2 regions of the Leucobacter sp. BZR 635 genome follow, and region 2 is predicted to be linked to the other one. Evidence: riboswitches for the same ligand, from Rfam matches in the RefSeq annotation. Region 2 holds a riboswitch; the other holds the start of a gene.

Region 1 (11,622 bases), on a different contig from region 2:
CGTTCCGTCGTTGTTGAGTGCTTCGTCCGCGGGGGCGGGGGGATCAGCGATTCCCGCCCGCCACTGCCGCTATCGGTCGATGAGTTCCGTCGCGCCGGTACCCGGCATCGACAGCGTGACGCGTGTGCCCCACGGGTCGTCGACGGCGACCGAATGGCCGTCGTCGGCGAAGGCGAAGCCCCCGGCGCGGAGCCGCGCGCCGAGCGCGTCGAGGTCGGCTCTGCCGGGCAACGTCACGGCGACGCTTCCGAGGCCCCGCGAGGCCGCTCGCGGGCCGGCACCCTGGCTGTTCCAGGTGTTCATGGCCACGTGGTGGTGGTACCCGCCGGCTGATGCGAACAGCGCGCTCGAGTTGACGCTCGCGGTTGCGGCGAAGCCCAGCGCGTCGACGTAGAACTCGCGGGCACGCTGCACGTTGCCCACCTGCAGGTGCACGTGTCCGATGCTGCCCGGCTTCGTCGAGACCCCCGCAAGGGTGTCGTCGTCGAGGTGCTCCTGGAGGTAGGCATTCGGATCGAGATAGAGCGTATCCATGCGAATCTGGCCGTTGTCGTACTGCCAGGTGTCGCGCGGCCGGTCGCGGTAGAGCTCGATCCCGTTGCCCTCAGGGTCGGTGAAGTAGAAGGCCTCGCTGACGAGGTGGTCGCTCGATCCGCTGAAGCTGCTGCGTGGGTCTTTCGCCGTGCGGTAGACCGTCGCGGCAAGGCTCGCGGCGTCTTCGAAGAGGAACGCCGTGTGGAAGAGCCCCGCGGCGCGAGGGTTGACTGCGGGGAGGTCGGGGGTGTGGATCAGTCGCACCATCGGCACGCTCCCGCGTCCGAGCACCCGGTGCACCTGAGCGCCTCGGGACCGCTCTTCGAGGGGCGTGAGCGCGAGCGCGTTCTCGTAGTAGCTACTCATCAGTTCGAGGTCGCCGACACGAAGCGTGACCGCGTCCATGGCGAGCCCCGCTGAGAGCAAGCGCTCGTCGGGGACTTCGGATGCCAGTTGGTGAGTCATTGCGTGCTCCTTGCGTTTCTGCGGCAGCGATCCGGCCGTTGCCGCACTCACTCTACACAACTTAGTTGTTGCGACAACCTTTCGATACACAGATTCGCCCCTGGCACAGAACTGCGGCGCCAGGACAGTGCGGCGTCAGGAGCGCGGCAGCGCGGCAGCGCGGCAGCGCGGCAGAGCGGCAGAGCGGCAGAGCAGCAGGACGAGCACTGCCGCAACGCGGAATCGGCAGCGGCCCGGGCGGAGAGCCTGCGCTAGTTGAACATGAAGGTCGACGCGCAGGTGCCGAACGCGATCACGAAGACCGCAAAGATCCCCATCGTCACCCACGCGTTCGCGGGAACGTGCTCGGGGCCGTCATCTTCCGCGGCAGCGCTATCGAGAACGCCGTTATCGAGGGTGCTGTTATCAAGGACGCCGTTCCCGAGGGCATCACTGTCGCGGGCGTCGCTATCGACGGCGTTTGAGGTGTCGGGCGCGGGGGTCATGCTGGGCTCACAATGCTCGCGATATCGGAGTACATAGCGACGGCAAGGATCGCAAAGACAAACACGATGAACCAGGTGTACATCCATTTGCCTCGGTGGTCACTGATCCAGAACCGGCGAACACTCACCACGCCGTTCACGACCGCGACCAGGCAGAGCGCGATGCCCAGCGGAGCGGCAAGCACGCCGGCAAAGCCGAGCACGGGCACGAGGATCGGGATGAGCAGGTACGTGATGAGGCAGCGAATTCCCGAGATCACGATGGCGACGCGGAAGTTGCGGTGCGCATCGCGGTTGATGAAGGGCGTCTTCTTCGCCCCTTCGACACGCAGCAGGCTGCGCATAAAGCGGTCTGCGGCGGAGCGCTGAATCTCCTGCGGTGCCCCTGCGGAGACTTCCGACGGAGTCGCTTCTGACTCAACGTGCGCTGGTGCGCTCTCGGTTACGGTGTTCGCGATAGCCATTGACTCTCCTGGTCGTGCTGCAGCGGATACGCTCGGCCCTATCTGCGAAATCTTAACAGCCTTTCCTCTGTACGTCTGATGTGCGCTCCGCGACAGGCAACATCCTCAACAACCACCGGGTTTCCTGACTCAGGACGGAAAGTCCGAACAGCTCTTCGCCCATGTTCGTGCAGGGAACCCTCGCTACTGGCGCAAAAGCCCGGTATATAAGGAGTATGGCTATCAATGTGGAGACTTCCGAGGGCGTTTCCGAACGTCCCCCTACGGGTGCGGACGTTCAGGATTCCCGCGAGCGTTTCGCAGCTGACCTCCGTTCTCTCAAGCTCACCGCGGGTGACCCGACACTGCTCGCCCTTGAGTCGCGCACAGGCATTTCAAAGAGCGTGCTCTCTGAAGCTTTCTCGGGCAAGCGGCTCCCCACAGAGAAAACTGTTCGCGTACTCACGACCGAACTCAACGCCGATGCCGACGCGTGGTTGGCCCGCCGCCAGACCCTCATTCCCGGGCTCCCCCAGTCGGGAAGCGTCGACCTCGGCGACGTCGCCGGCGGCCGGCCGCGGCGCGCAGGCCGCATCCTTGCCCTGCTCGCCGCCACCGCGGTGCTCTCCGTCGGAGCGTCAAGCCTGGTGTGGTGGAACGTGCTGCAGAGCCGCGAGAACTACTGGAGCAGCCAACGTCCCGCCCTCGCGGGCAATGAGTACCTCGATCCTGTCGATGGCGTCGACCCGATGAAGACCGAGTGCCGCCACGACAGGGTCATCGCCGATGTCGGGCCGCGCCACGACGGTGCCGTGCAGATCGAGATGCTGTATTCAAACTCGTGCATGGGCGTGTGGGGCCGGGTCACGCGCGTCGACGGATCGGCCGACGGCAACACGCTCTCCATGCGCATCTACCCGAAGGACGACCCGCAGAGCAGCCGCAGCCAAGAGCGCACCGCCGAGAGCGTGAACTCGCTCTATACCCCGCTGCTCATCGAACCAAACGTTGAGGCGCGCGTCTGCGGCATCGCAACGATGACGGTGGACGGGGAGGAAGTAGAGCTCGGCCCACCGATGTGCGTCTAGAGCTGTGCCGCCATACCACCGCGTCTAGCCTCTGCGCCGAGGCCCGTGCGTCTAGAGCTCTGTTACGACCCCACCGGACACCTGCCAGCGCCGGTCAAGGCGCACCGTCGAGAGCATGCGACGGTCGTGGGTGACGAGCAGGAGCGCACCCTCGTAGCTTTCGAGCGCCTGCTCGAGCTGCTCGATCGCCGGCAGGTCGAGGTGGTTCGTGGGCTCATCGAGCACGAGCACGTTTACGCCGCGCGCCTGCAGCAGCGCGAGGCCCGCGCGCGTCCGCTCCCCCGGCGAGAGTTCGCCGCAGGGCCTGCTCACGTGGTCCGCCTTGAGCCCGAACTTTGCCAGCAGCGTGCGCACCTCGGCCGCGGTCATCTCGGGGACGAGGGTTTCGAAGGCTTCGGCGAGCGGATCCTCACCTGCGAACAGCGAGCGCGCCTGGTCGATCTCGCCGATCGCGACCGATGCGCCAAGCGCGGCGCTCCCCTCGTCGGGCTGCTGCCTGCCGAAGAGCAGCCGGAGCAGCGTTGATTTCCCGGCCCCGTTCGGCCCGGTGATGCCGACGCGTTCGCCCGCGTTGAGCTGCAGTGAGACCGGCCCGAGCGTGAAGTTGCCCTGGTGCACGACGGCGGCGTTGAGGGTCGCGACGACGGCGCTCGACCGCGGAGCCTCGCCGATCGTGAACTCGAGCTGCCACTCCTTGCGCGGCTCCTCGACCTCGTCGAGCCGCTTGATGCGGCTCTCCATCTGCCGCACCTTCTGCGCCTGCTTCTCGCTCGATTCGGTCGATGCTGCGCGGCGGATCTTGTCGTTATCCGGGTTCTTCTTCATCGCGTTGCGCACACCCTGGCTCGACCACTCGCGCTGCGTGCGTGCACGCGCGACGAGGTCGGCCTTCTTCGCGGCGAACTCCTCGTAGTCGTCGCGCTTGTGCTGTCGCACGATCGCGCGCTCCTCGAGGTAGGCGTCGTAGCCGCCGCCGAAGACGCGGTTGGAGTTCTGGGCGAGGTCGAGTTCGAGCACGCGGGTGACGCAGCGCGCGAGAAACTCGCGGTCGTGGCTCACGAGCACGACGCCGCCGCGGAGCCCCTGCACGAAGCTCTCGAGGCGCTCGAGACCGTCGAGGTCGAGGTCGTTGGTCGGCTCGTCGAGCAGCACGATGTCGAAGCGCGAGAGCAGGAGCGCGGCGAGGCCCACGCGCGCGGCCTGCCCGCCAGAGAGCGAGGTCATGAGGGTCTGCTCGGTCACGGCGGTCGCGCGGCCGGGGGTGCCGGATCCCTCGCCCGTGCGGATCCCCAGCTCCGCGAGCACCGCGGGCAGGCGCTCCTCGAGGTCAGCCGCGCCGCTCGCGAGCCAGCGGTCGAGCGCCACGGAGTAGGTGTCGGCGGGATCTGGATCCCCCGGCCGCACCGCCTCAGTACTGCCGAGGGCCTCGGCCGCCGCGTCCATCTCGGCCGTCGCCTGCGCGCAGCCGGTGCGCAGCGCGACATACTCCGCGACGGTCTCGCCGGCGACGCGCTCGTGTTCCTGCGGCAGCCAGCCGACAAAGGCGTCGCGCGGCGCGAGGTGGAGCGAGCCGGCCTGCGGCGATAGCTCCCCGGCGAGGATCCGCAGCAGCGTCGACTTGCCCGCCCCGTTCACGCCGACGACGCCGATCACGTCGCCGGGCGCGACGGTGAGGTCGAGCCCCTCGAACAGTGTGCGGTGCGCGTAGCCGCCGGCGAGATCCTGGGCGACGAGAGTTGCAGTCATGCACTCAGCCTATTGAAAAGTTTGCCGGCCTGGCGACGGTCGTGGCCCCGTTGTCGTTGTGACAGGTTGAGCTATTCCTTGAGCGCCGCGAGGAGCCCGCGAGCCGCCTCCCGGTCCTCGCCCGTCTCGTGTTCCTCGAGACGGGCGGCCGGGGCCGGGCGGTTCTCGACGTGCACGATCCGGCCAGGCCGGTCGCTGAAGACGAGGATCTGGTCGGCCAGCAGCAGCGCCTCGTCTATGTCGTGGGTGACGAGGAGAGTCGGCCGACGGTCCTCCGCGACGATCTCGAGCAGCCAACGTTGCAGTCGTCTGCGCGTGAGTGCGTCGAGCGCGCCGAGCGGTTCGTCGAGCGCGAGCACCTGCTGCGGCATGAGGAACGTCCGCATGAGCGCAACCCGTTGACGCATTCCGCCCGAGAGCTCGTCGGGCCACGCATCCTGCTGGCCCGCGAGCCCGAACCGGTCGAGGAGCGCCAACGCCTCGCTGCGCGCCTCAGCACGGTCTCGCCCGCAGGTTTCGGCTCCGAGCGTCGCGTTGTCGAGTGCGCGCAGCCACGGCAGCAAGGCGTCACGCTGCGGGTGGTAGGCAACCCCACCTGGGGTGCCGACGAGGCCGACCGTTCCGATTCTCGCGCTCCCCTCCGCAGGCACTGCGAGGCCAGCGAGGATGCGCAGCAGCGTCGACTTCCCGCACCCACTCGGACCGACGAGTGCGGTGAGTGTGCCGGGCGCAACGTCGAATGAGACGTCGGCGAGCACCGGTCGCAGCTCCCCACGGCGGCTGAACCGTCCGCTGCCCGGTGCTCGAAAGGCGTGCGAGATGGCGGTCACGGTAAGTCCCGCGTGACCGCCAGCCGCACCAGCCGCGGCGTGCGCGTTACTGTGCGGGGAGGTAGTCATTCGTCCAGGCGCCGTCGAGCGCCTTCGCGTCGTCGAGCATCTCGGCCTGCACGAGGAAGTCGGTGAAGCGCTGCCACACCTGCTCTTCCATCTCACCAAACTTGCCCTGCTCGGTGAAGCGGGGAGCGTAGTAGGCGACGGCGCTCTCCACGAGGCCTTCCTCGAGCTCCGGCGCTCCGGCGAGGAGCGCTGCGGCACCCGCAGCAGGATCCGCCACGACCGCGTCGTAGCCGCTGCTTGTCGCCGCAAGGAACGCTTCCGCGAGCTCGGGATCCTGGTCCAACAGCTTCGGGCTGCCGACGATGATCGGGGTGTACCAGTTCGGGATGCAGCTCTCGTACTCCGCCATCGACAGGATGACGACGTCGTCGCGTTCGGTCTGCGCTCGCAGGGCGTCCCAGCCGCCGAAGACCCAGGTCACGTCGAAACGGTCCTGTTCGAGGCCGGCAAGGTAGTCGACGTTGCCGATCTCAATGAACTCGACGTCGTCGGGGTTGCCGCCTCCGCAGCTCGTGAGTTCAGACATGATCTCTGTTTCGAGGGCACCGCCGTAGCCACCGTAGGTGAGGCCAGCGAGCGAGCCTGCGTCAAAGGTGAGGCCCGAGCCCTGGAGCCCCATGAGCACCGAGTCGTTCACGGGCAGCAGCGTCGCGATCGCCGCGACGTCCATGCCTGCGGCGCGGGCGGGCAGCACTGATTCTGCCTGCGAGATGCCGAACTCGACCTGGCCTTCTGCGACTGCGGCCTCGGCACCAATCCCGTCACCGGGCTCGATGATCTGCAGATCGATTCCGGCGGCCTCGTACAGCCCGTGTTCTTGCGCGTAGTAGATGCCGGCGTGGTGTGCGTTCGGCGTCCAGTTGAGCATGAGCGTTGCGGGCTGCAGATCCGTGTCGGTGTCGGCTGCCCCGCAGCCCGTGAGGAGGAGGGCCGCGGCGAGCGCGGTGGCGGGGCCGGCGGTCCGGGTGGGTGAGGTGCGAAGCGTCATTGGTGCGATGTCTTTCTGATGTGGGCGGATCGGGGCCGCGCGAGCGCGAGCTCCCCGATGAGTGTGGAGAGCCAGAAGAGCAGCACGCCGAGCACGGCGATGACGCCGACTGCGGCGAAGAGCTGATCCATCTGGTAGCTCGCTTGCGAGCGTTGCAGGTAGACGCCGAGCCCGATGGAGGATCCCATCCACTCGGCGATGATGGCGCTGAACACGACGTAGCTCGCGGCAACCTTTGTCCCGGCGACGATCGCTGGGACGCTGCCGGGGAGCCTGACGCGTCTGAGTACCGTGAGCCGGGAGGCTCCCATCGAGACCATGAGGTCGACGAGGTAGCGGTCGGCGTCGCGCATGGCGGCGCTCGCGCTGATCGCGACCGGGAAGAACGCACCGAGCGTGACGACGAGGATCTTCGGCAGCGCGCCAAACCCGAGGGCGGCGATGAGGATCGGAGCGAAGATCACCGGCGGGATCGCCTGGCTTGCGATGAGCAGCGGTTCGACGGCGCGTCGCAGCGTCCCTGAGAGCCCGAGCACAACCGCGACGGCGACGCCGAGCAGAGCACCAGCCGCGAAGCCAGCGACTGCGATCCGGAGAGTGGCAAGCAGGTGCATCCCGAGCAGCGCCCGGTCGCCCCACGCCGCCTGCCACACGCTTGCGGGCGATGGGAGGAGGTAGGCGGGGACGTCGGTGACACGCACGAGCAGAGCCCACAGCAGCACCGCGCCGGTCACGGCGAGGAGCACTGGGAGAATCTGCCGTGTGAGGAGTCTCACGGCGGCCGGGCGTTAGTGCGTGATGCGTGCAGCCAGGTCGCTCATCGATGCCTCGATGACGTCGTCCTTGGCTTCGAGGATCCGGATGTGCGTCATGACGCGATCGGCGCCGGCCGCGAGGGTGGCGTCGTGGAGCTCGCGCATGAGTGGCCAGAGCTGTTCGGCTGGCCCTTGGATGGTGGTGCCGAGCGCCCCGACCTCGTACTCGAGGCCGCTCTGCTCAATGACGCGGATCGCGCCTTCGACGCAGCTGTAGCGTCCGTTTTCGTCGCCCATCGGTGTGGGTGATACGTGAACATGGATCAACATAGTGACCGCTTCCCTCCGCTCGTGTGAACGAGATCAGGTTCCTGGAGTGGTCCACAACAAGTAGTGGATCTCAGCCCCTTCGGGCCCCCCCAGCGGATGTGTACTGGAACCCTCAGCATAGCTTTGAACCACGGTGCTGTGGCAAGTGCCGGGGTGTCGTCCAGACTGGACACGCGCCCAGTGCGAGCCGTTATGGTCGGAGATGCTGAAGTTGCCAGATCCCCGAGCGAAGGAGCATCATGACCCACGAGAACAGCACCCAGATCCGCCTCGCCCGCAGGCCCATCGGCTGGCCCGTGCACGAGGATTTCGAGACGGTCACGGTGACGTATGGGGATCCCGCGCCGGGTGAGGTGCGCGTGCGCAACGAGTTCGTGTCGGTGGATCCGTACATGCGCGGCCGCATGAACGACGCGCGCAGCTATGTGCCGCCCTACCAAATCGGTGACGTTATCGCGGGCGGGGCAGTCGGCCGCGTCGTCGCCTCAGCCGCGGAGGAGCTGCCAGTCGGCACCGCGGTGCTGCACCAGCACGGCTGGACCGACGTGATCCAGGCCGACGCATCGACTTTCCGACCGGTCGCGGAGGTTCCGGGCCTGCCGCTGTCGCTGCGCCTGCACATGCTCGGCATGACCGGGCTCACCGCCTACGTCGGGCTCACGACGATTGCGGGGCTTCAGGAGGGCGATACGGTCTTCATCTCGGGCGCTGCCGGCGCGGTCGGCACCGCAGCCGGTCAGATCGCCAAGCAGTTGGGCGCGGGGCGCGTCATCGGGTCGGCGGGATCTCCCGAGAAGGTGGCGCTGCTCACCGAGAAGTACGGGTACGACGCGGCGTTTAACTACAAGGACGGGCCTGTGCGCGGCCAGCTCGCCGACGCTGCCCCCGACGGCGTTGACGTGTTCTTCGACAACGTGGGCGGCGACCACCTCGAAGCGGCCCTCGCCGCGATGAACGACGGCGGCCGGCTCGCGCTCTGCGGTGCCATCGCCGCGTACAACGCGACAGAACGTCCGGTGGGGCCGACGAACCTCGCGAATATGATCACCCGCGCCCTCACCATGCAGGGCTTCACCGTCGGCGCACACTGGGACAAGGCCCCCGAGTTCACTGAGCGGATGACGGGCTGGTTCGGCGAGGGCAAGATCGCGTACGACGAGACCGTGGTCGACGGCATCGAGCACACGATTGACGCCTTCATCGCCATGATGCAGGGCGCGAACATGGGCAAAATGCTCGTGCGTGTGACCGAGTAGCGGCTGCTAGACTGGCGGTACTTGTGAAACCCAAAGGGTTTCCCTGCGTCGTAGAACGCTTGCTCAGGTCCCGGGTCTCCCGCAGAAATGCGTCGGCATCCGATGCACACGGGCTCACTCGTCTCACTCGAACGAGAGTGTGAATTGAGATCTTTCTCCGGCGAACGGAAGTGGCGCTCGCCACCTTCGCCATGCACCACGGATCTCGATGTCCGCCTTCATTCGCTCGTGTGAGCGCGGAGGCGCAGAGCACGGCCGTGGATTGTGCCCGAAAGGCATTGACACCCACATGACCCAGACGAAGTCCACCACTTTCAGCGCGCTCGGCGTGCCCGCTCCCCTCGTCGCGACGCTCGCGGCGGAGGGAAAGACCGAGGCGTTCCCGATCCAGATCGACACGCTCCCCGACACACTCTCGGGGCGCGACGTGCTCGGCCGCGGGAAGACCGGATCGGGCAAGACGCTCGCGTTCTCGATCCCGATGGTCGCACGCCTCGGTGGCGCGCTCGCAGGCGGCAGGCGCCGCGCGGGCCGGCCGCTCGCGCTCGTGCTCGCCCCCACGCGCGAGCTCGCGACCCAGATCAGCGCCGTGATCACGCCGCTCGCGAAGAGCTACGACCTGAAGACCACGACGATCTTCGGTGGCGTCAATCAGACCCGCCAGGTGAACGCACTGAAGGACGGCGTCGACATCGTCGTCGCCTGCCCCGGCCGCCTCGAAGACCTCATGAAGCAGGGCCACGTGAACCTCGACGCCGTCGAGATCACCGTGCTCGACGAGGCCGACCATATGGCCGACCTCGGCTTCCTGCCCGTCGTCACCCGCATCATGGATAAGACGCCGCAGTCGGGCCAGCGTCTGCTGTTCAGCGCGACGCTCGATAACGGCGTCGACAAGCTCGTGCGCCGCTACCTCCACAACGAGGTCTCGCACTCGGTCGACGAGGCGAACAGCCCCGTCGCGGCCATGACCCACCACGTCTTCGAGGTCGACAGCCCCGCCGGCAAGCGCGCCCTCGTTCGCAAGCTCGCCTCGGGCACCGGCCGCCGCGTGCTGTTCATGCGCACGAAGCACCACGCGAAGAAACTCGCGCGCGAGCTCACCGAGGGCGGCATCCCCGCCGTCGACCTGCACGGCAACCTCTCGCAGGGCATCCGCGACCGCAACCTCGCATCGTTCGCAGCGGGCGACGTGAAGGTGCTCGTCGCGACTGACGTCGCAGCGCGCGGCGTGCACGTCGACGACATCGAGCTCGTCATCCACGTCGATCCGCCGGCCGAGCACAAGGCCTATCTGCACCGCTCGGGCCGCACCGCCCGCGCCGGCAAGGAGGGCGAGGTCGTCACGATCATGTTGCCGACGCAGCGCAAGGACACCGCGGTGCTGCTGCGGAAGGCCGGCATCAAGGTCACCCCGCAAACCGTGACCGCTGAGTCGCCCGTGGTCGTCGATCTCGTCGGTGAGGTCGCCGAGATCGTGAAGCCGGTCTTCTCGCAGGATCGCCCGCAGCGCAGCCGCGCGAATGTTGGGCGTTCGCAGGGCGGGCGTTCGGGCGAGCGCCGCACCGACAGCGGGCGCTCCGAGGGTGGGCGCTCCGAGGGTGGGCGCGGCCAGGCGGCCGGCTCGGACCGGAAGCGCAGCGCGCGCGACGGCCGGGGCGCTGCTCCGGCCGGCGGCAACGGACGTCGTGGTGGCCAGGGGCGAGCCGGTTCCGCCGGCGGCGGTCAGCGCCGCGGCCGCTAACCGGGCTCTTCACAAACACACCTGGGGGCTGCGAAACGCACACGACCCGGACCTCTGCGCCCTGCGCGGCAAGGGCGCGAAGCGCCCGCGACCGGTGCGCAGCTCACGGCACCCGGTTACTCGAAGCGGCTTTCAAGGCACCGGCGCGCCAGGCCCGAATCGCTCACAAGACATGACCTCAGCGAAGTCAGGAGTGATTTGCGGTAAAAAGCTCATGACCTCGCTGAGGTCATGGCAGGTGAGCGTTCCACAGCGCTGAGGCCATGGCAGGTGAGCATTCCACAGCGCTGAGGCCATGGCAGGTGAGCGTTCCACAGCGCTGAGATCTACACCTTCGATGGTGAAGAGCCCCTCGCCGCTCTGGCGCTACTGGGTGTTCGGCGTCGGCAGGGCACGGTCAAGGAGCTCCGCGTAGGCACTTCCGAGTTCCTGCGCCGACGCCGCCCAACTGCGGCTGAGGGCGTGTTCTCGTGCCGCGGCCCCCATCCGCTCGAGACGCGCCGGGTCCGAGAGTAGCTCCATCATTGCTGCCGCCCAGATTTCTGGGTCGTCGCCCGATACGAGCACGCCGGTCTCGCCGTCGATGACCGCCTCGCGCAGACCGCCGGCCGAGCGTGCAACGACCGGAACGCCCGAGGCGGCAGCTTCGAACGCCACGAGCCCGAAGGTCTCGGTCTGCGAGGGCACCAGCACGAGGCTGGCCCGCCGGATCCGCTGCGCGAGCTCATTGCGCGGCAGCGCTCCGTCGAAGGAGGTCGTGCCGAGCACCCCGAGCCGTGCCGCCTGCTCGTGCAGGCCGCGCACATAGTCGGCGCCGTCGGGCGGCGAGGCCCCGATGATGCGCAGGCTCGGCCGCTGCTCCGCGGGGATTGCTCCCATCGCGGCAATC
Region 2 (16,705 bases):
GTGGCATGCACGCTACAAGTGTGCCGCGGGGCTACCCGCTCCCGACCGCGCGGCACGGGCACCCACCGCCGAGCGGCCTCGCCCAGCCTAGGACTGCTGCGCGTAGAGCTCCGCGTAGGATCCGCCGAGCGCAAGCAGCTCCTGATGCGTGCCCTGCTCGAGGATCTGCCCCGCGCCGAGCACGAAGATGCGGTCCGCACCCTCGACGGTGGAGAGTCGGTGCGCGATCGCGATCGTCGTGCGGCCGGCGCGCGCGTCGTCGAGCGCGCGCTGCACGATGCGCTCGTTCACGGTGTCGAGTGCGCTCGTCGCCTCATCGAGGACGAGCACGCGCGGGTTCTTCAGCAGCACGCGCGCGATCGCAATGCGCTGCTTCTCGCCTCCCGAGAGCCGGTAGCCGCGCTCGCCGACGATCGTGTCGTAGCCGCCAGCGAACGAGTCGATCGTGTCGTGGATGTTCGCGAGCTTCGCGGCCGTTACGAGTTCCTCGTCGGTCGCGTCGGGCTTCGCGTACCGGAGGTTGTCGCCGATCGACGCGTGGAACAGGTACGGCTCTTGCGTGACAACTCCGATGCGATCCATGAGCGCCTCCTGCTGGAGATCGCGCACGTCGACGCCGCCGTAGCTCACCGAGCCGCCGCGCACGTCGTACAGCCGCGGGATGAGCGAACCGATGGTGGTCTTGCCGGAGCCGGAGGCCCCGACGAAGGCGACGAATTCTCCCGGCTCGATCGTGAACGAGACATGGTCTATCGTTGGCCGGTCGTCGGGCCCCGCATCGGGGTACGCGAAGACGACGTCGTCGAAGACGATCCGGCCCGCTTCCCCGGCAACCTCGGAAGGCTCGAGCGCGTCCGGCTTGTCGACGATTTGCGGCTTGAGGTCGATGTACTCGAAGATACGCGCGAACAGCGCGCTCGAGGTCTGGAGGTCAAGCGCGACGCGCATGAGCGCCATGAGTGGGAACAGCAGCCGCGACTGGATCGTCGTGAACGCGACGATCGTCCCCGCAGTGATGCCCGCGTCGAGCCCCTGCCCGGTCGCACGCACAATGAGCCAGCCGCTCACGAGATACACGATTGCGGGCACGGCGGAGAGGAAGACGTTGACGAGCGCGAAGAACACCTGCCCGCTCATCGCCTGCTTCACCTGCAGCGACACCTGCGTGGTGTTCTCGTTCGCGTAGCGCTCGGTCTCGGCGGTCTGCCGCGAGTAGGTCTTCGCGAGCAGCACGCCCGACACCGACAGCGCCTCCTGCGTGATCGCGCTCATCTCAGAGAGCGACTCCTGCGTCTTGCCAGCGATGCGGGCGCGCACCTGGCCGACGCGACGCTGCGCGATGACGAGCACAGGCATAAGGATCACTGCGATGATCGTGAGCTTCCAGCTCAGCAGGATCATCGCGACCGCCGCCGCAATCACGGTGACCGTGTTGCCGATGACGTTCGAGACGGTGTTCGTGAGCACGTTCGCGACGCCGCCGACGTCGTTCTGCAGGCGGGACTGGATGATGCCGGTCTTCGTGCGAGTGAAGAAGCCAAGCTCCATCGACTGCAGGTGCGAGAACAGCTTCACGCGCAGGTCGCCCATGACGCGGTTGCCGACGCGGGCGGTGAAGTAGGTCTGCACGATCCCGAGCAGCGCCGAGATGATGAACACCGCAATCATCGCGCCGACGAGCCACGCGAGCACGGTCATGTTCGGCCCGCCGCCCTCGACCGGGAACAACCCCTCGTCAAACACCCGCTGCGTGATGAGCGGCGGCATGATGCCGAGCGCCGCAGAGAACAGCACGAGCACGACGATGACGGCGAGCGGGCCCTTGTAGGGCTTGAAGAGTTCGGCAATGCGCGAGCCCAGGCGATCCACCTTCGGGGCCGCCTCGTTCAGTTTGCGCTGCGCGGCGAAATCTCCGCCGGACACCCGACCCCCGCGGCCACCGCCGCCTCCACCCATGCTCATGTCATGAGCGTACCGGGCAGCGGGGACAACCGCGTGACCCCGGGCCGGGCGCACCGATCCCACGCGGAATGCGCGAATCCCGCCCGAGGCGCACCGATCCCTCGCGGTGTGGGCAGCCTCCGCTTACTCGGCGGACGTCTACTCGGCGGACGACACCGGCGGAGCCGTAACGCGCACGGGCCCCGTGCGCGGCGGCCGCGGCGCGAACAGCAGCGTCAGCGCGGCCCCCACAGCGATCACGGCGACCGGGAGCAGGAGCGACTGCCCCATCGCGAGCGCGAAGCCCTCACGCAGCGGCTCGGGCAACTGCCCGCCCGCCATACTCGCAGCGTCTCCCGCGCCGAGCTCGGCGCTGATCCGCGACGCCATGAGGGCCGTGATCGAGGCTGACCCGAGCACCGCTCCGACCTGCCGGCTGGTGTTGTAGACGCCGGAGCCCGCCCCGGCGAGATCCATCGGCAGGTTGAACGTGGTGATCGCCGAGAGCGGCCCCCACATGCAGGCGTTCGCGACACCGAGAATCGCGCTCGGGATCAGCAGCAGCAAGACGGGAGTGTTCGGCCCGAGCAGCGCAAAGTACAGCAGCATACCGCCGGCGACGAGCAAGAGCCCGACCGTCGCGATGCGGCGTGGATCGCCCCGGTCAATCAAGATGCCGATCGGGCGAGCGAGACCCGCAGAAATGACCGCCATCGGCACCATCATGAGCGCCGACTGCGTGGGCGTGAGCCCCCGCACGAGCTGGAAGAAGAACATCAGCGGCATGCTCATGCTCGTCACTGCGAAACCGACAGTGACGATCGTCGACGTGCCGACTGAGAAGTTGCGGTCACGGAAGATGCGCAGCGGCAGGAGCGGCTGGCCCTTCTGCACGTGCTGCCACCAGACGAACAGCCCGAGCACCACGAACCCCACACCGATGAGCAGCCACACGGAGATCGGCCCCCAGATCTGGCCCCAGTTGAAGTTCTCGCCCTCCTGAATACCGAAGACCACCAGGAACATGCCGACCGCACTGAGCACGACGCCGAGCCAATCGAGGCGGTTCGCGTGCGTCTCCAGGCGCGGCACATACTTGAGCGCGAGCACGAACCCGACAATCGCGACCGGCACGTTGATGAAGAAGATCCACTCCCAGCTCACCGCGTCGATGAGGAAGCCGCCGAGGATCGGGCCGACCAGCGTGGCGACGCCCGCGGTGATCCCCCAGACCGCCATCGCCTGGCCGCGCTCGCGCGGCGCGAAGATGCGGGTGATAATCGCCATGGTCTGCGGCGTCATGAGTGCCGCGCCGAAGCCCTGGAAGACTCGCGCGACAACGAGTGCCTCGATCGTCGGCGAGAGGCCGCACGCGAGCGAGGAGAGCGCGAATACGGTGAGTCCGATGAGGTACACGCGGCGCGGGCCGAAGCGGTCGCCGAGCCGGCCCGTGATGAGCAGCGGCACGGCGTACGCGAGCAGGTAGGCGCTCGTCGCCCACAGCGTCGCGGTCATGTCGGTGTTCAGGCTCTGCATGATCGTCGGGTTCGCGACCGACACGATCGTCGTGTCGATGAGGATCATGAAGAAGCCAAGGACGAGCGTCCAGAGGGCTGCCCAGGGGCGGATCTCTGCGGGATCAGTAATTTTCTTGGGCACCGCACTAGCTTACGCTGCGACCGGAAACACGAAACCCCCGGATGGCAACAGCCACACGGGGGTTTCGAGAAATGAAAGCTACTTCACGGCAGCCTTGAGCTTCGAGCCAACCGAAACCTTGACGCGCTTGCCAGCGGGGATGTCAATGGTCTCGCCGGTGCGCGGGTTGCGGCCGGTGCGAGCAGCGGTGGTCGCGGTCTCGAACGAGAGCCAGCCGGGGATCGAAACCTTCTCGCCTGCAGCGACGGTCTCAGCGACAGCTGCGAACAGGCCGTCAAGTACGTTCGAAACTGCAGCCTGGCTCTGGCCAGTCTCAGCGGCGATCTTTGCGACGAGCTCGGTCTTGTTGAGTGCCATGTTGTGTCCTTTCAGGGCGGTGACCGATGGTTGGCCGGCCCCTGATCTATTCGGGGTGTCACCTCCGCTAAGAGGTTCCGATCAGTTTGATCGGTATGAATCTACCCTACGTTTGCCGAAAAGCGGCGCGATTCCGCGGTTTTCCTCCGAACCGCGTGTCGAAACCGCTCTCAGCGAACAGCGCGGGTGCACGCAAAGAGGGGCGGGGAGGATCATTTCTGATCTTCCCCGCCCCTCTTGTGAAGCGGTGCTACTGGATTACCAGCGAGCGATTACCAGCTCGACTTGGTGATGCCGGGCAGCTCGCCACGGTGTGCCATGTCGCGGAAGCGAACACGCGAAACGCCGTACTTCGTCAGCACGCCACGGGGGCGGCCGTCGATGACGTCGCGGCTCCGAACGCGTACGGGCGACGCGTTGCGGGGCAGCTTCTGCAGGCCCACACGAGCAGCCTCGCGGCTCTCGTCGGTACCGTTGGGGTCGATGAGCGCCTTCTTGAGCTCGAGACGCTTTTCAGCGTAACGCGCAACAATCGCCTGGCGCTGCTTGTTCTTCGCAATCATGCTCTTCTTAGCCATGCTTAGCGCTCCTCTCGGAAGTCAACGTGCTTACGGACGACCGGATCGTACTTCTTGAGCACGAGGCGGTCGGGGGTGTTGCGACGGTTCTTGCGGGTCACGTAAGTGAACCCGGTTCCTGCCGTCGACTTCAGCTTGATGATCGGACGTACGTCCTTGTCCTTAGCCATTAGAACTTCACCCCGCGCTTCTTGAGGTCAGAGACCACTGCCTCGATGCCACGTGCATCGATGACCTTGATGCCCTTCACCGAAAGGGTGAGGGTCACCTTGCGGCCGAGTGACGGCACAAAGTAAGTCTTCTTCTGGATATTCGGATCGAACCGACGCTTGGTGCGACGGTGCGAGTGTGAAATGTTGTGTCCGAAGCCGGGAACGGCGCCGGTCACCTGGCACACTGCTGCCATGATGTTTCCTCTCATACCGTGAGGCCGGACGGCCTCACCCAAGATTTCTTGTCTGCGAGATCCTGCCGAGGCACTCCTCAACAAACGGTTCCCGCGGTACATGCACTGGGACGGCGCACGACCAAGGGTTAAGCTTACGGGTTTTGCGCCGCTCGCGCAACGCCCGGGCGTTGCGCAGCTGTCTGACTACCTGCCTGGCTCCTTGCCTGGCCGCCGGGCTGCCCTCCATATCCTCTCCGACCTCCGACCGGCAGCCCGCCCTCGGCGATCCTCTCCCCCTCGATTAATCTCTTCCGACCCTTACGCAGGCCAAAAAACACTCAGTTCCAATAAATCGGGGAAGAGAGGTTGCGAGGAGGGCGGCTGACGGCAGAGCCCCGCCCAGCTCGAGGCCGTACCATTGGGAGGGTGAGCCACCCCAAGATTCTCCTCTATTACGCGTTCGCCCCCGTGAGCGACCCCGAGGCCGTGCGCCTGTGGCAGCGCGAGCTCTGCGAGTCACTCGGACTGCGCGGCCGCATCATCATCTCCGAGCACGGCATCAACGGCACCGTCGGCGGCGAGATCGACGCGTGCAAGCAGTACCTCAAGCGCACGCGCGAGTACGGGCCGTTCTCGGGGCTCGACGTGAAGTGGAGCGAGGGCTCCGGTTTCGACACGGTCGCGCCCGACCTGCTCAAGGGCATCGATCGCAGCGTGCCCTGGCAGGCCATCTCTGACTTCCCGAAGCTCAGCGTAAAGGTACGCGACGAACTCGTCGCATTCGGGATTCCCGCCGAGACCGTCGTCGACGAGTCGGGCGTCGTTGGTGGCGGCACGCACCTCTCCCCCGCCGCGGTGAACGAGCTCGTCGCAGAGCGCGGCGACGACGTCGTCTTCTTCGACGGCCGCAACGCCTGGGAGGCGGAGATTGGTCGCTTCAAGGGCGCAGTTGTGCCCGACGTGAAGACGACACACGACTTCATCGCTCAGATCGAATCGGGCGCGTTCGATGACATCAAGGGCAAGCCCATCGTGACGTACTGCACCGGTGGGATCCGCTGCGAGATCCTCTCGGCCGCGATGGTCGCGCGCGGCTTCGAAGAGGTCTACCAAATCGACGGCGGCATCGTCCGCTACGGTGAGGCCTTCGGCAACGACGGCCTCTGGGAGGGATCGCTCGCCGTGTTCGACGGCCGCGAGGCGATGGACTTCGCGCCCGGCGCTGCGGTGATCGGCAGCTGCGCCGTGTGCCAGGCCCCCACCTCACACCTCGTCGACTGCGCCGAGGGATCCTGCCGCGAGCGCTTCGTCGCATGCTCCGAGCACGAGGCCGTGCGCTGCGAGGCGCACCAGCTCGCGCCTCACGCCAGCTAGGCGAAATACTGAACTGAGAGGAATCTAATTTCCCGCGCGCTCACTGAGAGCGCCTGCGATTCGAGCTCGTATGGTTTCCGGGCTCCCCACCATTGAAGGTGTAGACCTCAGCGATTCGGCACGCTCAACAACCATGACTTCAGCGAAGTCATGGTTCATTTACGGTAAATCACTCACGACTTCGCTGAGATCATGGTGTTTGAGCGCATCAGGCGACGTGTCTTCTCCCCTAGGGATTGTGGCGCCCGCGGTTCATTAGCACGGTGGAAACCACCCAGAGCAACCGGACGCCGTCAGCCGAGTAGCGAGCGCGGGAGCCCCTGCAGCACTCCCGCCGGAGCCACTTCCGCTTCAACACAACCTCGTGCCAACGTGCGCGCTGACTGCTGCCTCGAGCACTTGCGCCCTCGCCCCGGCAGGGCAGATGGGCGCGGGCCTTATGCCTGCCGCAACCCCTCCGGTGCTTTCGTCGCTGCAGGTGGTTCTGGCCTCTCGGCGGGTAAGGGAAGACCGCACTCGTTACGACTCCCCACCGTGGCCCGACACCTTCAATTATGAACAGCCGGTTTAGACTAACTACGTACGCCCCAGACGAGGTCTTTCAGATCGCCGCGCTGGGGCAATTGCTTTTCCAGGCAGCGTGTTCGCAGCTGCAGGATGGCCCAGACAAGACCCGGGCAGCGCGCGGATGCTTCACTACGCGCTACCCGCAGGCCGCAATCTACCCGGCCGGCGTCTGCCCGAAGAACTCCCGCTCCCAGATCGTTGCGGCCTCGAAGGCGCGCCACATCCGTTCCCGTGTCTCCGGAGTTGCCGCGGACGCCGCGGCGGCCACGTAGCCGATAGCGGTCTCGTTATCGGCGGCGAAGCCGGGGTCGTCGTAGGTCCTGATCCACTCCGCATACGGGTGCTCGGCCGACTTCGCGCGCTCGTGGATCTCGCCTGCGAGGAGCCGCTGCCCGAGATCCGCGTACACCCAGTAGCAGGGCAGCATCGCGGCCGCCGCCTCGGCGTAGTCCTTGGTGCTCGCGGCGAGCAGGTGGTTCGTGTAGCCGCTCGTCGCAGCTGAAGGGGCCTGGATCGCGACCTCAATCGGCTCGTCGTCGCCGAGCCTGGCGCGGTGCAGCTCGAACTCCCCCATGATCGCCCCGTTCGCTGCCCGCGCCCAGAACGCCTGCTCCTCGGGGGTCGGGGCCAGCGTGGATACCCGGGCGAGCGCCCGCGAGTAGGCGATGAGGTAGACGGAGTCCTGCGCGATGTACTCGAGGAAGTGCTCACGCTCGAGCGTGCCGTTGGCGAGCCCCTGAATGAATCCGAGGTCGTCGGTTTCCTGGCGCACCTGCGCGATGCCCTCCCACCATTCCGCGCGGATCGACTCCGGAGTGGGAGCCGTGGTGAGGCCACCGCGCTGCCAGAGCCCCGCGAGGTGGAGCAGCGGCCCCGATCCCTCGCCCACGCTCAGCCGCTCAGCCGCCTGAAGACTCTCGCGCAGCCACGCCTTGGTCTCGCGGGTCGCGGTCGCCCAGTCGCCGGGTTCGCGCGCAATCCGCGCCGCTAACCCTGCGGAGAGCGAGCAGCCGGTGCCGTGCGTGTGCGGGGTGTGGATCCTCGCCCCCGGAAACTCCGTCACCTCACCACCCGGCGCGACGAGCGCGTCGGGGGCGCTGTCGCCCGCCAGGTGGCCGCCCTTCACGAGCACGCGGACGCGGTAGGTTTCTGCAATCCGCGCGCCCTGGGCGAGCGCCTGGGCCCAGTCGGCAGCGAGCGGTTCCCCTGCCAGCTCAGCGAGCTCAAACAGGTTCGGCGTGACAAGGTCGGCGAGCGGCACGAGCGCCCGCAGCGCTTCGATGGTGTCGGGTTCGAGCAGTGGATCCCCACTCGCAGCAATCATTACCGGGTCGAGCACGACGGGGAACGCGGGCTGCGCTACGGCTCCCGATGTCGCCGCCCGATCACGCACCTCGCTCAGCCAGGCGGCCACCGTCGTGATGACGTCGGCGTTCGCGAGCATCCCAATCTTCAGCGCGTCAATACGCACGTCGTCGGAGACGGCGTCGAGCTGCGCCCGCAGGAACGCCGTGTCGGGCACGTGCACCTCGCGCACGCCCTGCGTGTTTTGCGCGACGAGCGCGGTGACGACAGCCATGCCGTAGCCGCCGCCGGCAGCAATTGATTTCAGGTCGGCCTGGATGCCCGCGCCGCCCGTCGGGTCTGTTCCCGCGATCGAGAGGATGTTCGGGATCTGGCGGGTCTGGGGTTCTGCAACTGCGTTCATCGGGCGGCCTCCTGCCACTCAGAAAGAAACATGTGGGCGGCTTCCGCCGGGTGGGGTGCGGCGCAGAGCGCCGAGACGAGCGCGATGCCGGCCGCGCCAGCTGCGCGAAGCGGGGCGACGTCGGCGAGCTGCACGCCGCCGATCGCGACACACGGCAGCTCGGTGAGCGCCGCAAGCTCGCGGAACCCCTCGATACCGAGCACCGGTGGGTGGTCGGGTTTCGTCGTGGTGGGGCGGATCGCCCCAACGCCGAGGTAGTCGACGGTGCCGGGATCCATCCGCGCGACGGCATCGAAGTGCTCGCGGGTGTTCGCGCTGAGACCGACCAACGCGTCTGGCCCGAGCTCGGCGCGGGCGCGGGTCACCGCGTCGTCGCCCTGCCCGAGGTGCACGCCGACTCGCAGCCCGCGAGCGCGTGCTGCGACCGCGACGTCGAGGCGGTCGTTGATGACGAGATCCGCGCGGCCGTCGATCACCACGGCGAGCTGTTCGAGCTCGCCGAGCTGCTCTGCGGCGGAGCCGTGTTTGTCGCGCAGCTGCACGATCGTGACGCCGCCGTTCACGGCCTGGCGCACCGTCTCCACGACGCCGCGCTCCCCCGAGAGGGCGGCGTCGGTGACGAGGTACAGGTCGAGCTTCATGCGCGGGCCTCCGTTGTGTCGGCCGCGGTGGCCGCGGCCGCGGTGGCCGCGGTGGCGGTGGTGGCGGTGGCGGTGTCTGCGGGACCCGCGGGATCCGCTGTGTCTGCGGGATCTGCGAGATCTGTGAGATCCCCCGGCGCGAACTCAGCGAACCTCGCCTCCGCACGCACCCGCTCGGGAGTGAGCAGCGACAGCTCGTCGAGCAGCCGCACAGCGAAGCTCCCTGGGCCATCCGAACCCGCCGCGGCGACCGAGGCCGCGAGGCCATACACGGCGTGGGCGGCAGCGACCGCCGCAGCAGCATCGGCATCGCCGGTCTCGTCGCAGACGGCAAGGAACGCCGCGACGACCGCCCCGAGAGCGCAGCCGCCGCCCGTGACGCGGGTGAGCAGCGAGTCGCCACCCAGCACGCGGACCGTGCGGCCATCGGTGTGGATGAGGTCTTCGGGGCCGGAGATGGCGATGACCGAGCCGTGATCCTTCGCGAGTTGCGCCGCCGCCGGCAGCGCCGCGGTGTTCGCGTCGGCCGCGTCGGTTCCCCTTCCGCCCGCGCCGAGCCCTGCGAGGGCGAGGATCTCGGAGGCGTTACCGCGCAACGCGGTCGGACGCAGCGCGACGAGTTCGTGAGCGAGCGCCGTGCGGATCGGGAGCGAGCCGATCGCGACGGGATCGAGCACCCACGGGGTGCCGGCCGCGTTCGCTCCCGCGACGGCCTCGCGCATCGCGTCGCGCTGCTCGGGTGCCGGCGTACCGAGGTTGATGAGCAGCCCGTCGGCTGCCTGGGCGAAGAGCCCGGCCTCGCCCGTGATGTCGACCATCGCGGGGGCCGCTCCGAGCGCAAGTAGGGTGTTCGCAGTGAAGCCCTGCACCACGCCGTTGGTGATGCTGTGCACGAGCGGCGCGCGCCGCCGGAGCCGGGCGAGCAGTGTTGCCGTCACCTCCCCCAGCGCTTCTGCGGGCATGGAAAATGGTGCGTGCATAGGGACATCCCTTCGCTCGTATTACCGAGAGCAGGTTCGACGGGTCTGATCTCAGCCGCTGGTTGCGGCACCCCGTGTCGTTGCTGGCCAGCCTAGCCCACGGCGCTCACGCCCCGTCAAACCGCGTCTGTTCTGACCCGAGTTTTCCTCCGTGAGCTGTTTCCGGGCTGCACAAGGCTCAGAATGGAAAAGACGGGGCAGTGGGGCGGGGCGGCAGGCGGGGCCACCCGGCCGCTCAGCGGGACAACCGGGGCGGCAGCGGGGCAGCCCGGCCCGATGGCAGCCCCGGCGTCGACCCCGCCCGGGCGCCGTCTCCCTACAGCGAACAGATACTTTACGCACAGGGTCGCTCCGTAGCATGTTGCTATGACTGAGTACCGCTACGCGCCCCGACCTGAGGAGCCCATCATCGTCATCGATGCTGCGCCGCAGGCCGCCTCGGCATCGGGCTCGCAGCAGCACCACCCAATGGTGGCCAAGGCGCTCGACGGCGTGCTCACCGTGCAGCGCCCGATCGTGCTCGCGCACCTCAAGCGCATCCGGTCGCGCCACCCCGGCGCGAACCCGCAGCAGCTCGTCGAGATGCTCGAACGCCACTATGTGAACACCGTCATGGCTGGCGGCGCGGGAGTCGGTGCAGCGGCAGCGATCCCCGCCGTGGGCACAGCGGCCGCGCTCGCGCTCGCCAGTGCCGAAACCCTCGGCTTCATCGAGGCCACCGCCCTGTTCGCGCACGCCGTCGCGGAGGTCCATGGCATCGTGCTCACCGACCGCGACCGCACCCACACGCTCATCCTCGCGCTCATGCTTGGTGAGGAGGGCGCAACCCTGCTCCGCCAGGTCACCGGGCAGGTCGCCGGGGGAATGGCGCGCGGGGCGTTCTGGAGCGAGATCGTCACGACGGCAATGCCGAAGAACCTCGTCACCCCTGCCCTCGATCAGCTGCGGTCGATGTTCCTGAAGAAGCTCGCGAAGACGGGTACCGCGTCGGTGATCGGGAAGGCGATTCCCTACGGTGTCGGCGCGGTCATCGGCGGCACGGGAAACCGCATGCTCGGCCGCCGCGTCGTTCGGTCGGCGCGCGTCGCCTTCGGCCCCGTCCCCTTCGTCTATCCGGAGAATCTCGCCGCGATCCCGCCCCGCGTGCCCCGACAGGTGCGCCGTGCGGAGCGGAAGCAGCTGAGCGCCGAGCGCAAGCAGCTCACGCAGCAGCGCAAACAGCTCACGCAGCAGCGCAAACACGAGGATTCGACCGACTCGGTCGAATAACTCGCATCTGCGTGACGTCGTAACGAGCGCACCACTGCCCTATTGGGAGGTGCCCTCACGCGCGATCGCCGCTCACACGATATGTTCTCGGCGAGGTCGGGGTTGCCCAGCAGCTGAAAGACCCTCACCTCGCCGAGACCATATGCTTTCGGCGGTCTTCACGTGTTGAGCGTTTCGGTAATGCTCACGGTGACTGCATGCGTCGTGGGTTCTTGCTGATCGCTGAACTGCACACCTGCTCTGGTGAAGGACCACATGGCGCGGGGCGGGGCGCTCGCCCAGCGCCCAGCCCCCAGCGCCCAGCGCCCCGGTAGCCGGTGTGCCCCGAATGTACGCTCCGGCAGCGCCAGAGCAGTTCATTCGGGGCAAATCTACGGACCTGGCCAGTGCGAGCCGAGCCCGGAAAGCCTGACCTACCAGATGCTCACGCGCTCCTCGGGAGCGAGGTAGAGGGCGTCGCCCGGCTTCGTTGCGTACGCCTCGTGGAACGCGTCGAGGTTCTTGAGGATCTGGTTGCAGCGGAACTCGTTCGGCGAGTGCGGGTCGATCGTCAGGAGACGCACGACCTCGGCGGGCCGCGACTTCTGCTGCCACGCCTGCGCCCACGCGAGGAAGAAACGCTCTGCACCGGTGAGGCCATCGATGACGGGCGACTCGGCACCGGCGAGCGAGCGCAGGTACGCCTTCCACGCGATCTCGAGACCCGACAGGTCGCCGATGTTCTCGCCGATCGTCAGCTCGCCGTTCACGGTCTGCCCGTCGGCACCCTCAGGTGAGAGCTCGTTGTACTGGCCAATGAGCGCGCCCGTGAGCTTCTCGAAGGCCTCGCGGTCCTGCTCGGTCCACCAGTCGGTGAGCTTGCCGTCGCCGTCGTAGCGCGAGCCCTGGTCGTCGAAGCCGTGCCCGATCTCGTGGCCGATGACCGCGCCGATCGCACCAAAGTTCGTTGCAGCATCCCACGTGACGTCGAAGAACGGCGGCTGCAAGATCGCCGCGGGGAAGACAATTTCGTTCATGCCCGGGTTGTAGTACGCGTTGACGGTCTGCGGGGTCATGAACCACTCGGTGTCGTCGATCGGCTTGCCGATCTTGCCGAACTCGCGCTGGAACTCGTACTCGGCGACGCGGTGCGAGTTGCCGACGAGGTCGCTCGCGTCTGCGGCGAGCGCCGAGTAGTCGCGCCACTTCACGGGGTAGCCGATCTTCGGCGTGAACTTGCCGAGCTTCTCGAGGGCGCGCTCGCGGGTGCCCTCGCCCATCCAGGAGAGCTCCTTGATCGAGTCGCTGTATGCACCGATGAGGTGGCCGACGAGCTCATCCATGGCGGCCTTCGAGTTCTCGTCGAAGTGGCGCTCGACGTAGATGCGGCCGACGGCCTCGCCCATCGCGCCCTCGACGAAGGAGACGCCGCGACGCCAGCGCTCGCGCTGCTCGGTCGCGCCGGTGAGCGCGGTGCCGTAGAAGTCAAAGTTTGCGCGCGACATTTCTTGGGTGAGGAGCGCGGCAGAGGATCGCACGATCGCCCACGCGAGCCACGCCTGCCAGGCCTCGAGCTCGTCCTCGACGAGCAGGGCCGAGAGCCCGGCGAGTGCGTCCGGCTGGGCTGCGACGACCTCGGCGAAGGCTGCCTCAGGGGCGCCCATCGCCGCGATGTACGCGGTCCAGTCGAGCTCGGGAGTGATCTCCTGAAGGCCGGCGAAATCGCGCAGGTTGTAGAGCTTCTGAATGTCGCGGCTCGCGACAGTGTCCCAGTGGGTCGCGGCGATGCGCGTCTCGAGGTCGAAGGCGAGCTTCGCGAGGCGGGCGGGATCGCCAGCGGTCGCGGCACCGACGCCTGCAAGAGTGAGCATGCGCTCGATGTGCGCGACGTACTGCTCACGAACCTCGGCGAACTGCTCCTCGCGGTAGTAAGACTCGTCGGGTAGCCCGATGCCGCCCTGCATCACGAACAGGATGTAGCGGGCAGGGTCGCCCGGATCGTTGTCGATGAACATGCCGTAGAAGCCGCCGAGGCCCTGCCGCTCGAGCTCCGCGGTGACGCGCACGAGTTCGGGGATCGAGGGAACCGTGAGCGCTCGCTCGAGGTCGGCGCGGATCGGCTCAGCGCCGAGCGCGTCGATGCGCTCGGTGTCCATGAAGCTCGTGTAGAGGGCGGCGACCTTGTCTGCCTCGGCAGCTGCTCCGCCCTCAATGAGGCCGGGGGCTGGGGCTTCCGTGCCGGTGATGATGTCGCGCACGGCCTCTTCGGCGTTCTCGGCGAGCACGGCGAAGGATCCATACCTGGCCTTGTCGGCCGGGATCTCGGTGCGGTCGATCCACTTTCCGTTCATGTGACGGAACAGATCGTCCTGGGGGCGCACCGACGCGTCGAGTTCGGTGATATCAATACCGGAGTTACTCATGTGCTCAGCCTAGCCGCGGCTCCTCGCGGCGCACAGGGCGTTCACTCTCAGCGATCCGGGCGTTCCGGCCGATCAGATCGATCGGGCGGTTCAGGCGGATCGGGGCAACCCGGCCGCCTCCGCCAATGTCTGTGGCTGCCGATAGCCTGTTGCTCATGTCTGCAGCTGTTGGGGAGCCCGGGGAATCTGGGCAGAGTCGCCGCACCATCGATCGCCGGATCGCGGCCCTCGCGTTCCCCGCGCTCGGCGCGCTCATTGTCGAGCCGATGCTCCTCACGCTCGACGCGATCTTTATCGGCCACCTGGGGGCCGCACCGCTCGCGGGGCTTGCGATCGCGAGTGCGATCCTGCAGACCGCGGTCGGCCTGATGATCTTCCTCGCCTATTCGACGACCCCGATGGTGGCCCGCAGGCGCGGCGCGGGAAATCTCAGGGGCGCGGTGCAGGCGGGGATCGATGGGCTGTGGCTCGCGCTTGGCATCGGCGTTGTCGTCGGCACCCTACTCTGGCTGGCGGCAGCACCCCTCGTGCGCGCGTTTGGAGCTGACGCGGAGACAACGGAACAGGCGCTCGCCTACCTCACGGTGTCGTGCCTCGGGATCCCCGCGATGCTCCTCGTATTCGCTGCGACCGGGCTGCTGCGCGGCCTCCAAGACACCCGCACGCCGCTGTACGTTGCAACGATCGGCTTCTCGGCGAACGCGCTGCTGAACTGGTGGTTCATCTATGGGCTCGGCTGGGGCATCGCCGGCAGTGCGTGGGGCACGGTAGCCGCACAGTGGGGCATGGTCATTGTGTACGTTGTGGTGGTGGCCCGGCACGCGCGCCGCGCCGGTGCGAGCTGGCGGCCGCAGCGCGACGGGCTCTCGCAGGCGGGCCGCTCGGGCGGCTGGCTGTTCATCCGCACGCTCGGGCTGCGGGCCGCGTTCCTCGCGACGGTGTTCGCGGCGACGAGTCACGGCACCGAGGCGACCGCCGCCTATCAGGTGGTGTTCACGATTTTCTCGACCGCGGCCTTCGCGCTCGACGCGCTCGCGATCGCGGCCCAGGCCCTCATCGGCGACGCACTCGGCTCCCGCAATGCAGCGCAGGCGCGCAGGGTCGTCTCCCGCACAATTTTCTGGGGCCTCGTCTCCGGCGCGGTGATCGGTGCTCTGCTCGCGCTCGGCAGCACGGTCATCGGCCGGGCTTTCACGAGCGACGCGGGCGTGCTCGAGTTGCTGCCGCCAGCGCTTATCGTGCTCGGAATCTCGCTGCCGCTCGGCGGCTTCGTGTTCGTGCTCGACGGCGTGCTCATGGGCGCGGGCGACGCACGCTACCTTGCTTGGACGAGCATGGTCAACCTCGCCGTTTACCTGCCGGTGCTCTGGCTCGCCTCCCGGCTCGTCCCGTCGGGCCCGGCGGCACTCGTCGCGATTGTGGTGTGCTTCATGATCGTGTTTATGCTCGCCCGCGCGACCACACTCGGGATCCGCGCGAAGAGCGGCAAGTGGATCGTCCTCGGCGCCTAACCAGCCCGTAGAATAGAGCAGTTGAGCCGCCACGCGGTTTCGTTCACTTGTCAGGAGCACTGTGGCTGCTAGAGACACCCCGTTCACACCTTCGCGGTGGACCTTTGGCGTGCTCATCGTCTTCACGATGTTTGGCTTCGGCTTCGGTAATTGGCTCGCGCGCATCCCCGCCGTGCGCGACCATCTCGGGGCGAGCACCTTCGAGATGAGCATTATCGGGCTGACGCTCGCCTCAGGGTCGGTGCTCGGGCTCGTGTTGGCGGGCCGCACCGTGACCTGGCTCGGCCCGCGCCAGGCGATCCTCTACGGCGCGCTCGGGCAGGCACTCTTCATGCCGCTCGGCGCAACTCTGCTGTGGTTCGGCCTGCAGGGTCTGGGGATGCTCGCGCTCGCCTGCTTCGGGTTCTTCTTCAGCACGAGCGACGTCGCGATGAACGTCAGCGGTGCCGCGGCCGAACGTGCCCTCGGGAAATCGCGGATGCCGATCCTGCACGGCGGCTACAGCCTCGGCGGCGTCGGCGCGATGGGAGCGGGCGCGCTCGCCGAGAAGTTTGGGGTGCCAGTACCGATCCACCTGGGGGTGGTGTTCGCGGTGATCGTCGCGGGGATCCTCTTCGCGATCCAGCGCATCCCCCGCGTTGAGCCGAGCACCGCGCCCGATGCGCCGCTCCCGGTGAACACGAACACGGGCCCGATACAGCTGCTCGCCAATCCCGCGGCTGACCCGAACCCGCAAAAGCCCGCGAACTACAACCCGTGGCGCGACCCCCGCATCATCGTCATCGGGCTCCTCGCGATGAGCCTGAGCCTCACCGAGGGCACCGCGACGGACTGGCTGCCGCTCGCGCTCGCCGACCACCGCGGGTTCACGAATCCCGCCGCGGCGCTCGCCCTTGGGGTCTTCTTCGTCGCCATGCTCGCCACGCGCGCCTCGGGTAGTCTGCTGCTCGGCCGCTTCGGGCGGGTGTGGATCCTCCGCGCGAGCGCCATCACCGCCGGCGCGAGCATCGTGCTCATGAACGTGCTCCCGTTCACCTGGGCAGCGTACGTCTGCGCTGCGCTCTGGGGCGTGGGCAGCGCGCTCGGGTTCCCCATCGGTGTCTCGGCGGCGGCCGACGACCCCGAGAAGGCGGTCCGCGGCGTCGCGACGGTCTCGGCGATCGCCTACGCGGCGTTCCTGCTGGGTCCCATGGCCATCGGCTTCCTCGGCGAGCATTTCGGCCTGCTGCGGGCGTTCCTGCCGATCGTGGTGCTGCTCGTGTTCGTGTTGTTCGCGGCGGGTGCGGCGCGCGAGCCGGGGCTGCAGGCGGGCAAGAACACAACCGGCTAA

Evidence for each region. A riboswitch is a leader RNA that binds a small molecule or an ion and turns the genes downstream of it on or off. The one in region 2 is predicted to bind thiamine pyrophosphate.
Region 1: linked by a shared signal. The riboswitch ahead of ACI1US_RS12230 (thiamine-binding protein) and the one ahead of thiM (hydroxyethylthiazole kinase) in region 2 are both predicted to bind thiamine pyrophosphate.

Annotation. Positions count from the first base shown of each region.
Region 1 is NZ_JBLUNZ020000061.1:41-11,662, reverse strand. Features, by position in the region: gene ACI1US_RS12270 (VOC family protein) at 70-999, opposite strand; gene ACI1US_RS12265 (hypothetical protein) at 1,251-1,484, opposite strand; gene ACI1US_RS12260 (hypothetical protein) at 1,481-1,948, opposite strand; gene ACI1US_RS12255 (helix-turn-helix domain-containing protein) at 2,164-3,015, shown strand; gene ACI1US_RS12250 (ABC-F family ATP-binding cassette domain-containing protein) at 3,067-4,761, opposite strand; gene ACI1US_RS12245 (ABC transporter ATP-binding protein) at 4,833-5,660, opposite strand; gene ACI1US_RS12240 (ABC transporter substrate-binding protein) at 5,638-6,648, opposite strand; gene ACI1US_RS12235 (ABC transporter permease) at 6,645-7,394, opposite strand; gene ACI1US_RS12230 (thiamine-binding protein) at 7,437-7,733, opposite strand; TPP riboswitch at 7,727-7,834, opposite strand; gene ACI1US_RS12225 (NADP-dependent oxidoreductase) at 7,973-8,989, shown strand; gene ACI1US_RS12220 (DEAD/DEAH box helicase) at 9,279-10,733, shown strand; partial or broken gene ACI1US_RS12215 (glycosyltransferase) at 11,100-11,622, opposite strand, start outside.
Region 2 is NZ_JBLUNZ020000051.1:74,590-91,294, reverse strand. Features, by position in the region: gene ACI1US_RS10940 (ABC transporter ATP-binding protein) at 88-1,956, opposite strand; gene ACI1US_RS10935 (DHA2 family efflux MFS transporter permease subunit) at 2,101-3,600, opposite strand; gene ACI1US_RS10930 (HU family DNA-binding protein) at 3,679-3,957, opposite strand; gene rpsN (30S ribosomal protein S14) at 4,230-4,535, opposite strand; gene rpmG (50S ribosomal protein L33) at 4,538-4,705, opposite strand; gene rpmB (50S ribosomal protein L28) at 4,705-4,941, opposite strand; gene ACI1US_RS10910 (tRNA uridine(34) hydroxylase) at 5,350-6,297, shown strand; gene ACI1US_RS10905 (bifunctional hydroxymethylpyrimidine kinase/phosphomethylpyrimidine kinase) at 7,019-8,572, opposite strand; gene thiE (thiamine phosphate synthase) at 8,569-9,213, opposite strand; gene thiM (hydroxyethylthiazole kinase) at 9,210-10,193, opposite strand; TPP riboswitch at 10,184-10,278, opposite strand; gene ACI1US_RS10890 (hypothetical protein) at 10,560-11,462, shown strand; gene ACI1US_RS10885 (M13 family metallopeptidase) at 11,876-13,864, opposite strand; gene ACI1US_RS10880 (MATE family efflux transporter) at 14,020-15,375, shown strand; gene ACI1US_RS10875 (MFS transporter) at 15,437-16,705, shown strand.